DNA from 2 places in the Shewanella zhangzhouensis genome. Region 2 is predicted to be linked to the other one. Evidence: riboswitches for the same ligand, from Rfam matches in the RefSeq annotation. Region 2 holds a riboswitch; the other holds the start of a gene.

Region 1 (5,403 bases), 680 kb from region 2:
GGTTGATACCCAGTGGGTTTGCCAGCGGTACCAGACTGATATCCCCCAGAAGCTCGTAGTGCTCAAGGAGTTTCATCAGCTGATAGATCACTGCATTGCCCTGCACCTCTGCGCCATGGACATTGGCCTGAATATACACACTGGGGCCGGCCCCCTTGCCTTTAAAGCGATACACTGGCAAAGACAGTGGCTGACCCGCAGCCAGCTCACCGACCCGAACTTCGTGTTTATCGACGCGCATTATGCCTGACCTTCAAACAGGTTCTCGTGCAGCGCCTTCACGACCTGCGCCGCTTCACTCTCTGCTACCAGAACGCACAGGTTATGGGGGCTCGCGCCCTGACAAATCATCCGCACATTGTGGTTTTCGAGCACAGTAAACACCTGACGGCAAATCCCCGGCGTGCTGGCGATACGGTTACCAATAATGGCCACCAGCGCCAGATTGTCCTCGACCCGAACCCGGCAGTGCTGAGACAGTTCCTGCAGCAAGGCTTCACTGAGCAAACCGCTGCCGGTGGAGTCTGAGCCGGTTTTATCCAACGTCAGTGACACGTTTACTTCTGAGGTGGTGATAAGGTCCACCGAGATTTTATGACGCGCCAGAGTCGCAAAGGTCTCAGCCAGGAAACCGCGGGCATGGAGCATCTGCAGGCTGTGCAGGTTCAACAGCGTCTGATCGCGGCGCACGGCCACTGCGCGGTAAATAGGGGGATTTTCCACCTGATGGCGTATCCAGGTGCCGCCCTTTTCTGGTTCGCGGCTTGACCCTACAAACACCTGAATTTGCTGACGTACGGCCGGCAAAATCGTGGCAGGGTGCAATACCTTGGCACCGAAAGTGGCCATTTCGGCCGCTTCATTGAAGCTGATTTCGGCAATGGGTCTGGCGTTGGGAGCCAGGCGCGGGTCTGTGGTGTAAATACCGGCCACATCGGTCCAAATCTCTACAGCATCGGCACGCAGGGCCTCAGCCAGCAGGGCGGCAGAATAATCGCTGCCACCGCGACCCAGGGTGGTGGTGCGACCTTCTGCATCGGCACCGATAAAGCCCTGTGTTACCACTATGTCCCGTTCGAGCAATGGCTGCAGGAAATCCCTGGCCAGTGCCGCTATATCTTCAATCTGAGGTTCGGCGCGGCCGAAGTGGCTGTCGGTTCGCATGACCTGACGCACATCGAAACTGCTGCTCTTGGCACCCTGCTGCCTCAGTACCGCCGAGAACAGCAGCGCAGAGCATTGCTCTCCCATGGACAAGAGCTCGTCCATAATGGCTTTGCTGCGATTGAGGATGAGCGACTCGCTCAGTACAGAAATGCGCGATAACAGAGCATCCAGCGCGGCAGCCACATCCTGTGGGCGCTCCAGCTTATCGAGGATGGCATATTGAATTTGTGCAATCTGCTTGAGCAGTTGCAGGCGACGCTCATCGGTCACTGTGGCCTGGGTCAGCTCTACCAGCAAATTGGTCACACCGCTGGATGCACTGACTACCACCAAACGGGTAGCAGAATTGGCCAGCACTATGGCGGCACAGCGTGACATGGCATTGAAGTCGGCGACCGAGGTGCCACCGAATTTGGCTACAACAAGAGACATCAGCACACCTCCATCGACGGCGAGTGGAAGACAGCGACATTCAAGCTAAAACGGGTTTTCATGAGTAATCTCCGAACTGACTTCGTTCGAAGAGCCTGGTGCAAAGATACGGCACCCCAAAAGGAGGGAAAAGCGATCGTCACCAGAAGCTCTCCACCAAATAACAGGTGACAATCGTCAGGATTCAGCCTGAACGACCGACAAAACGCACTCAAGCACGTGGTTTTGCCTCGGCGCCAATCTCCCTCACAGGTCGTCTTCGGAGTGATTGCTCCTCAAACCTGCTACCTAGTTGACGCTCCTCTTCTGTGCCTTCCGCGGGGAAGGGACGAAAAAAGTAGCAATAAAGCGGTATTCAAGTCAATGCGAAATTATGCAAGTTGAAAAAATGCTGTGTTCACAGAAACTGGAATCCCAATGATGTCATACCCTCTGCCCTGTCGGTTGGTACCACCTCAGGCAATTCATGCACCAGCCGAACCCGGGAGCGGAAGGACCCCAGCTTCTTGGGTTCGCTGTCCATTCGACAGGGAAGCAACATCAGCTCGTCCCGCATCACATAATAGAGCGCATTTTGCCGGTATTTATGAGCCAAACGAACGCTGTCGTCAGGTTCCATAAACACAGCCCAACTTTTTTCCATGTGGGATAACTGCTCATTGGTGCCGACCAGGGCACGATAAGGCACGCCCAAGGCTTCTATATCCCTTAACAGTTGCCGGTCAAGCAAACGGTTTTGGCAGGCATCCAGGAGCTCACCCATGGGGTTAAAGGCCGTGATAATGGCAAAGTGTGCGTGGGGAGAAAGGTGTTGAGTCAACAAGAAACTTGCCGACTGATAGATGTTCCAAAGCTGCTGTGAATGATTTTCCATGTCAGTGATAATCATGCAAAAGAACCTGAGATAGTTTAGCAGACTCAGTTACGCTGCCTAGCCTTGTGAGCTGGATCTCATTCCGACCATCATCGGTTCATATATTTTTCAATAACATAAGCAATATTAATGATAATTAATCGGCGACTACAAAGGATTTGTTAACATTTCAATTGTTAACAAATGCCTAAAACGAGTACAATTGACAGCGTTAGCCATCCAAATCATTCAGCCGTTCATTTGATACAGGCTGTTACAAATTTTCCGCTGATGTCAGTAACTTGGCTAAACAACTGTACAAAATGTGATCCATATTCAATTTAACATTTATACTTTGAAAAAAAATAACGACTTGGGAACTTCAGCAAGTAGTTTTTTATCGAAGTGAGTACAGTTCGCGCTTCCCTTTGAGGGAGGATTATTGAACTAGTCGTAGAGTGTGCCCCAAGGCGTTGTCTCTTTACCTCCTCAGGTTATTTGGGTCTTGCCGGAATAAAAAAGCAGGGCCTGGCTGACAGTCAGCCGACACACCCGATTAGCACAGATTTGTTTTAAATTTAGGTACTTGATTATGCAAAATCCGCACATTCTGATCGTAGAAGACGAAGCCGTTACCCGTAATACATTAAGAAGTATTTTTGAGGCCGAGGGATATGTGGTGACTGAGGCCAACGATGGCGCAGAAATGCATAAAGCCTTGCAGGAAAATAAAATCAACTTGGTGGTGATGGATATCAACCTGCCAGGTAAAAACGGGCTGTTGTTGGCACGTGAACTGCGTGAAATCAACAACATTGGCCTGATTTTCCTGACTGGCCGTGACAACGAAGTGGACAAGATCCTGGGTCTTGAAATTGGCGCGGACGATTATATTACCAAGCCGTTCAACCCACGTGAGCTGACCATTCGTGCCCGTAACCTTCTGACTCGCGTCAATAGCGCTGGCGCCGAAGTCGAAGAAAGAGCCGCGGTCGAGGTTTATCGTTTCAATGACTGGAGCCTGGAAATCAACAGCCGCTCTCTGGTCAGCCCAACCGGTGAGTCTTATAAACTGCCACGCAGCGAATTCCGTGCCATGCTGCACTTCGTTGAAAACCCAGGCAAGATCCTGAGCCGCGCCGATCTGTTGATGAAGATGACCGGCCGTGAACTCAAGCCACATGACCGTACCGTAGACGTGACTATCCGCCGTATCCGTAAGCACTTCGAAAGCCAGCCGGACACGCCAGAAATCATCGCCACCATCCACGGTGAAGGCTATCGCTTCTGCGGTAACCTGGACGAATAAGGGTTAACCCTTCTTTAAAAAGCCAATCTTCGGATTGGCTTTTTTTATTATATTTTCCGAAAGATACAAGCCTCTGCGCTGTTCCGGCACATGTTCGTAAAGCCAATAACGCCGTACAAAAAAGGCCTGTCGATGACAGGCCTTTTTATTAGGGTTGGAGTTCAGCCATCGCTCAGCGCTTAAGCTCGCTGTCGAGGAAATCTGCCAGGGTGCGATACAGGTGGGTACGCACCTTCTCACCGCGCATCGAGTGCTTGGAGCCGGGGTAATCCACCATACGGAACAGCTTGCCTTCGTCCTGTAGCGCCTTGTAAACCCGGGTCGAGTTTTCAAACAGCACGTTATCATCCGCCATACCGTGGTACATCAAAAGCCCACCCTGATAGCCGCCCACATGGGGGAACACGCTCGCCTTGTCGTAACCCTCGCCGTTGCGCTCCGGATGACCCATATAGCGCTCGGTGTAATGAGTATCGTACAGGCGCCAGTCGGTCACAGGGGCGCCGGAAATCGCCGCTTTAAAGTGGCTTGGCGCCTTAAAGAGACTCATCAGCGCCATGTAACCGCCATAGCTGTGGCCGTAAATCGCCACCTTATCCCCTGCCACAAAGGGCAGCGTGCGCAGGTAATCCACCCCGGCCATCTGGTCACGAACCTCGGCATCACCGAGGTTTTGGTAAATTACATACTCGAACTTGGTGCCGCGGTGGGCCGAGCCGCGGTTATCCAGTTGAAACACCAGATAATCCTGTTGCAGCAGATACTGGGTAAAGTAGTCCTGCTCGCTCCAGCTGTTGGTCACCAGCTGCGCATGGGGACCGCCATATACCCGCACCACGACAGGATACTTTTTACTGGCATCGAAATTCACTGGCTTGAACAGGCGGTAATGCAGCGCCTGACCATCGTCGGCCTTCAGAGTACCAAACTCCGGCAGCTGCCACAGACCGGCAAAGGGATACAGTGGGTGGCCAGCTTTGACGGCGTTTTCTTCCACCCAGGCCAGATGCTTACCGGCCGAATCGTGCAAACTCACCTGAGGCGGCTGCGACAGGCTGTTGAAGTAATCCAGATACACTGGGCTGTTTTCAGCAAACACGGCGCCGTGCATACCGGCTTCGGTTGAGAGCCGTTCAATCTCGCCGCCCTTGAGGCTCACCCGGTACAGATGACGCTCAATGACCTTATCCTTGCGGCCACTGAAGTACACAAGGCCTGCCTTTTCATCAACATAGGCGATACTATCCACAGTCCAGTCGCCCTCGGTAAGCTGACGCTTCACCTTGCCCCTGGCCTCGAACAGGTAAATATGGCTGTAACCATCACGCTCTGAGGTCCAGAGGAAATCGCCGCTGTCCTTCAAAAAGTGCAGGTCGTTATTGAGGTTCACCCAGGCCTTGCTGGTTTCTTTCACCAGCAGCTCTGTCTTGCCGGGGTTTGCCACCGCCACTTTACGCAGCTCCAGGGTCTGTTGGTCACGGCTTTGCCATTGGAAACTGAGCTCAGGGCTGTTTGGCAGCCATTTCACCCGCGGCAGGTAGATATCTTTCTCTTTGCCCAAATCCACCCATTCGGCCTTGCCATCACCCAGGGCAACAATGCCCAGGGCAATTTCCACGTTGGCCTTGCCGGCATAAGGATA
Region 2 (5,403 bases):
TCCAAAGTGGTGGTAGAAGGCGGTGAGCTGCTGGTGACCCGCGAAGTGGACGGCGGCCTGCAAACCCTCAAACTGCCTATGCCAGCCATCGTGACCTCGGACCTGCGCCTCAATGAGCCTCGTTACGCCAAACTGCCCGATATCATGAAAGCCAAGCGTAAACCGCTGGATACCGTGAGCCCTGCCGATCTGGGTGTGACCCTGAAACAGCATCAAAAACTGCTGAGTGTGGCTGCGCCTGCAACCCGTCAGGCTGGTATCAAGGTGTCTTCTGTCGAAGAGCTGGTGGAAAAACTGAAAAATGAAGCAAAGGTGATCTGATATGAGCATTCTCGTCCTTGCAGAACATGATAACGCCAGCCTGAAACTGGATACCGCCAAGGTTGTGAGTGCCGCCAAGGCCATCGGTGGTGAGGTTCACCTGCTGGTTGCCGGTCACAGCTGTGGCGCTGTTGCTGACGCTGCTGCCGCCATCGACGGTGTTGCCAAAGTGCTGGTTGCCGACAATGCTGCCTATGCTGCGCATCTGGGTGAAAACCTGGCCGCACTGATGCTGGATTTGGCTGGCAACTACAGCCATATTCTGGCTGCCGCCAGCTCCACGGGTAAAGATGCGCTGCCACGGGTTGCGGCACTGCTCGATGTGGCTCAGTTGTCTGAAGTGGTAAACGTGGTTGATGCCAATACCTTCGTGCGTCCTGTCTATGCCGGTAACGCCATGGCAACCGTAGAGAGCCTCGATGACAAGAAGGTGATGACGGTTCGCCCAAGTGCCTTCGATGCCGCCGGCAATGGTGGCAGCGCTGCTATCGAAGCCATCGACAAGGTATTCACTGCCAAGAGTGCCTTTGTATCCCAGGAGCTGACTGTTTCTGAGCGCCCTGAGCTGGGTAACGCCGGTATTATCGTTTCCGGTGGCCGCGGCATGGGCAGCGGTGAAAACTTTGCCCTGCTGGAAAAACTGGCCGACAAACTCGGCGCCGCCGTGGGTGCATCCCGCGCCGCGGTTGACGCAGGTTTTGTGCCCAACGATCTGCAGGTGGGTCAAACCGGTAAGATTGTGGCGCCTCAGCTGTACATTGCCGTGGGTATCTCAGGTGCCATCCAGCATCTTGCGGGTATGAAAGACTCCAAGGTGATTGTCGCCATCAACAAAGATCCCGAAGCGCCTATCTTCCAGGTGGCGGATTATGCCCTGGAAGCAGACCTGTTTGAGGCCGTGCCCAAGCTGATAGACTTGCTTTAATTTGTGATTTTGGTCACGATATGCGGCCTGGGGGTAGCTTCCCCCGGGCCGCTTGTGTTTTTATGTGCCGCACGCCTGCACACAGGCGTCCTGAGTAGAGGTGCGCCAAGCATCAGTAACAGTCAACAGGGTGATGCCGTTGACGGGCTGTGAAAGGGCATTGGCGCCGAAGTGGATGTGTGTATCACCGCCTTCCGCTGGGGCCGTTATCGAAAGAAACGGCACTGCCATAGTATTTTCTGTCGGGATGACAGAGGTAGTAATTACTATGGAGCGCTACTGATAGGACAGGTGTTTTTGGGTATCTTTGCCGTTTCCCACCAGTTCAGTCGCCCTCCATTCGTTTAAAGCGAAGATATTTCAATGACATTGATAAGTTATGCCGACTCGGCGCTCTCCTTGCTGCCGCCGGTTGTGGCTATTGTACTGGCGGTACTGACCCGCAAAGTACTCTTGTCCCTTGGGTTGGGTATTCTGGTCGGCGCGCTGCTGCTGAATGATTTTGCCCCCCTTGCCAGTGGCGAATTTCTGGCCCACCGGGTTACCAATCTGGTGTGGAGCGATGGCGCGCTCAATAGCTGGAACCTCTATATTCTCGGCTTTTTGCTGCTTTTGGGGATGATCACCGCCCTCATTACCGTATCCGGTGCTGCCCGAGCCTTTGCCGACTGGGCCAGACAACGCATCCGCAATAAGCGCGATGCCAAGTTGCTGACCATGTTTTTGGGCTGCGTGGTCTTTATCGACGACTACTTCAACAGTCTGGTGGTGGGCTCCATTTCCCGTCCCCTGACCGACCGTTACTATATTTCCCGCGCCAAGCTCGCCTATCTGCTGGACTCCACCGCCGCGCCTGTGTGCGTGATTTCACCGGTTTCCAGCTGGGGCGCCTACATCATTGCGCTGATTGGCGGCATCCTCGCCAGTCACGGCATGGCTGATGCGGGCCATCTGTCGGTGTTTATCCAGATGATCCCGATGAACTTCTACGCCATCTTCGCGCTCTTGCTGCTGCTGTGTGTGGCCTTTATGGGGCTGGATGTGGGCCCGATGAAGACTCATGAGCAAAACGCCATGCGCGGTAATTTGTACGATGAATCCAAGGGCACGCCACCGGGCGCCAGTGCCGATCTGCCGGAGGCTGACAGCGGCCGTATCGCGGGGCTCTTTGTGCCCATCGGCACCCTGGTATTTGCCACCCTGTTTTTTATGATCCAAAGCGGCGCTTCGGCTCTCGCTGACGAAAAGCTGCCGTTTTCGCTGATTGGCGCTTTTGAGAAAACCGATGTGGGCGGTTCGCTGTTCTTCGGTGCGCTGGTGGGCCTGGGAGTAACGCTGGTGCAGGCCATGATGCAAAAGGTTGAGAGCAAGCTGATTATCACAGCGCTCACCCAGGGCGCCCGATCCATGGTGCCTGCCATCTATATCCTGCTGTTTGCCTGGACCATTGCTGGCATTATCGGCGAGCTGGAAACCGGTAAGTTTATGGCAAGTCTTGCCAGCGGCAATATTCCTTTTGCGCTGCTGCCAGCGGCGATGTTCATCCTCGCGGGGCTTACCGCCTTTGCCACCGGTACCAGCTGGGGTACCTTCGGCATTATGCTGCCGATTGCCGCCGACATGGCCATGGGCAGCCACACCGCCATGATGTTGCCAATGCTTGCCGCCGTGTTGGCTGGCGCTGTATTTGGTGACCACTGCTCGCCCATTTCGGATACCACGATTTTGTCGTCCACCGGCGCCAGCTGCCATCATATCGACCATGTGGTGACTCAGCTGCCCTACGCGCTGATTGTGGCTGTCATCAGTTTGGTGGGTTACACGGTGATGGGCTTTACCGAGTCGGTGTGGGCCGGATTTGGCACGACTTCAGTCCTCTTTGTGCTGGCAGTGATAGGTCTTAGAATCAAGGCCGGTAAGGGCTGAGTATCAGTGATTTGGCAAGACGTTTAACAATAAAAAAGCCGCTCAGTTGAGCGGCTTTTTTGTGGCTGAGCTTTCGCTTACCAAAGCGCGGCCCAAATCAGGCCGCTGCTTATTTCAGGTTGCTTATTTCAGGCTGCGGCTTACTTCAGGCCGCGGCGCTCCAGCAGACCGTCGGTGGTCGGTTCCTGACCGCGGAAATTGATGTAGGCTTCCATCGGCGGCACGCTGTTGCCCACTTCACGGATGGCCTTGCGGTACTTCATACCTATCTCGCGGTTCAGGCCGCCCTGGGTTTGCACGTAGGCGTAGGCGTCGGCTGCCAGAATTTCAGACCACATATAGGCGTAGTAGCTGGCGCTGTAGCCGCCCGGGAAGGCGTGGGCGAAGTAGGTAGAGCGGTAACGTGGCGGCACGGCTTCAATGTCCACGCCGTGCTTCTTGAGCGCTGCTGCTTCGAAGCTGGCAACGTCTTTGAGGCTGTCACCGGCTTTCAGTGAGTGCCATTCCAAATCCACCAGGGCAGCGGCCATGTACTCCAGGGTGTCAAAGCCCTGGTTGAAGCTGCGGGATTTCAGAAGCTTGTCCAGCAATGGCTTGGGCAGTGGTTCACCGGTCTGGTAGTGACGGGCGTAGTTGGCCAGCACCTTGGGATGGGCAGCCCAGTCTTCTTCGAAGGTGGATGGGAACTCAACGAAGTCGCGGGAAACCTTGGTGCCCGCCAGTGTTGGGTATTTCACCCTGGACAGCATGCCGTGGGTGCCGTGGCCCATTTCGTGGAACATAGTGGTCACTTCATCGTAGCTGACAAAGGTCGGCTCGCCGTCCGGTGCCTTCTTGATGTTCATCACGTTCACAACCACAGGCTTGTTACCCAGCAGGCCGGATTGGTCCACGAAGGAGCTCTTCCAGGCGCCGCCACGCTTGCCGTCGCGGGCAAAATAGTCGGCGTAGAAGATGGCGAGGCTGGTGCCGTCTTCATCAAACATTTCATAGGCCTTCACGTCCGGGTGGTACACCGGCAGATCGGGGCGCGGCTTCATGGTCAGGCCGTACAGTTCTTTGATGGTGTAGAACACGCCATCTTCCAGTACACGGTTGAATTCGAAGTAAGGCTTGAGGCTCTCTTCATCCAGGGCGTATTTTTCCTGACGCACTTTTTCGGCGTAGAAGGCCCAGTCCCATGGCTTGAGCTCGAAATTGCCACCGGTTTTATCAATCATTGCCTGAATGTCGGCAGCTTCTTTGCGGGTGTTGGCCACGACTTTTGGCACCATGGTGCCAAAGAGCTCATATACGGCCTCAGGGCTGCCGGCCATTTGCGGCGCCAGACGGTAGCTGGCCCAGTTGTCAAAGCCCAGCAGGGCTGCGCGCTCGGCGCGAAGCTGTGCCAGACGTGCAACCAGAGAGGCTGTTTCGTTCTCGCCTTCAAGGCCACGGTTGGCAGAGGCTTCGAATACCCGCTTACGCAGCTCGCGGTTTTCAAGCTGTGCCAGCACCGGCTGGCGGGTGGTGTTGGTGATAGACAGCAGGAACTTGCCGTCATGGCCTGCGGCCTTGGCATCGGCGGCGGCCATACGAATAGCACTGTCGGACAGACCGGCCAGCTCGGCTTCGCTGTCAACCACTACGGCAATTTCCTTGGTCAGACGACGCAGGCGCTGCTGGAATTCATCGGTCAGCTTGGAGTGCTCTTCGTTCAGGGCACGGATTTGGGTCTTCTGCGCTTCGGTAAGCTTGGCGCCGGCCATCACAAAGCGCTGATGGTACACCTCAATCAGGCGCACTTCTTCTTTGGTCAGTCCAAGGTCATTGCGCTGGTTGTACAGACTCTCGATGCGGGCAAACAGAGTCGGGTTCAGGTTGATGTCGTCAGAGTGAGCCGACATCAGTGGTGCCATCTTGGCCTGGAGTGCTTGCAGGCTGGGGTTGGAGTCGGTGCCCGCCAGGTTATAGAACACCTTGGAGGTGCGGGTCAGCAGGGCGCCGCTTTTTTCCATGGCCACCAGGGTGTTTTCAAAGCTGGCAGGCTCAGGATTGTTGGCAATGGCCAGGATCTCGGCCTTGTGCTCGGCAATGCCCTGGAGCAGTGCTGGCTCAAAGTGGCTGTCCTTTATGGCGGTAAAATCGGGCGCCTGATATTGCAGTGTGCTTGGCGCGAAGAAGGGGTTGTCGGCACTGATACCTGCTACAGCGGTGGCTACATCGCCACTGTTAACGGCGCTTTGGGATGG

The links. A riboswitch is a leader RNA that binds a small molecule or an ion and turns the genes downstream of it on or off. The one in region 2 is predicted to bind lysine.
Region 1: it holds a riboswitch for lysine, as region 2 does, so the genes downstream of both, lysC (lysine-sensitive aspartokinase 3) here and K0H63_RS06375 (Na+/H+ antiporter NhaC family protein) in region 2, are expected to answer to the same signal.

Annotation. Positions count from the first base shown of each region.
Region 1 is NZ_CP080414.1:791,111-796,513, reverse strand. Features, by position in the region: gene K0H63_RS03405 (succinylglutamate desuccinylase/aspartoacylase family protein) at 1-241, opposite strand, end outside; gene lysC (lysine-sensitive aspartokinase 3) at 241-1,599, opposite strand; lysine riboswitch at 1,738-1,913, opposite strand; gene K0H63_RS03395 (DUF3293 domain-containing protein) at 1,997-2,488, opposite strand; gene arcA (two-component system response regulator ArcA) at 3,045-3,761, shown strand; gene K0H63_RS03385 (S9 family peptidase) at 3,934-5,403, opposite strand, start outside.
Region 2 is NZ_CP080414.1:1,474,723-1,480,125, forward strand. Features, by position in the region: gene K0H63_RS06365 (electron transfer flavoprotein subunit beta/FixA family protein) at 1-321, shown strand, start outside; gene K0H63_RS06370 (electron transfer flavoprotein subunit alpha/FixB family protein) at 323-1,246, shown strand; lysine riboswitch at 1,334-1,533, shown strand; gene K0H63_RS06375 (Na+/H+ antiporter NhaC family protein) at 1,610-3,172, shown strand; gene K0H63_RS06380 (M3 family metallopeptidase) at 3,313-5,403, opposite strand, start outside.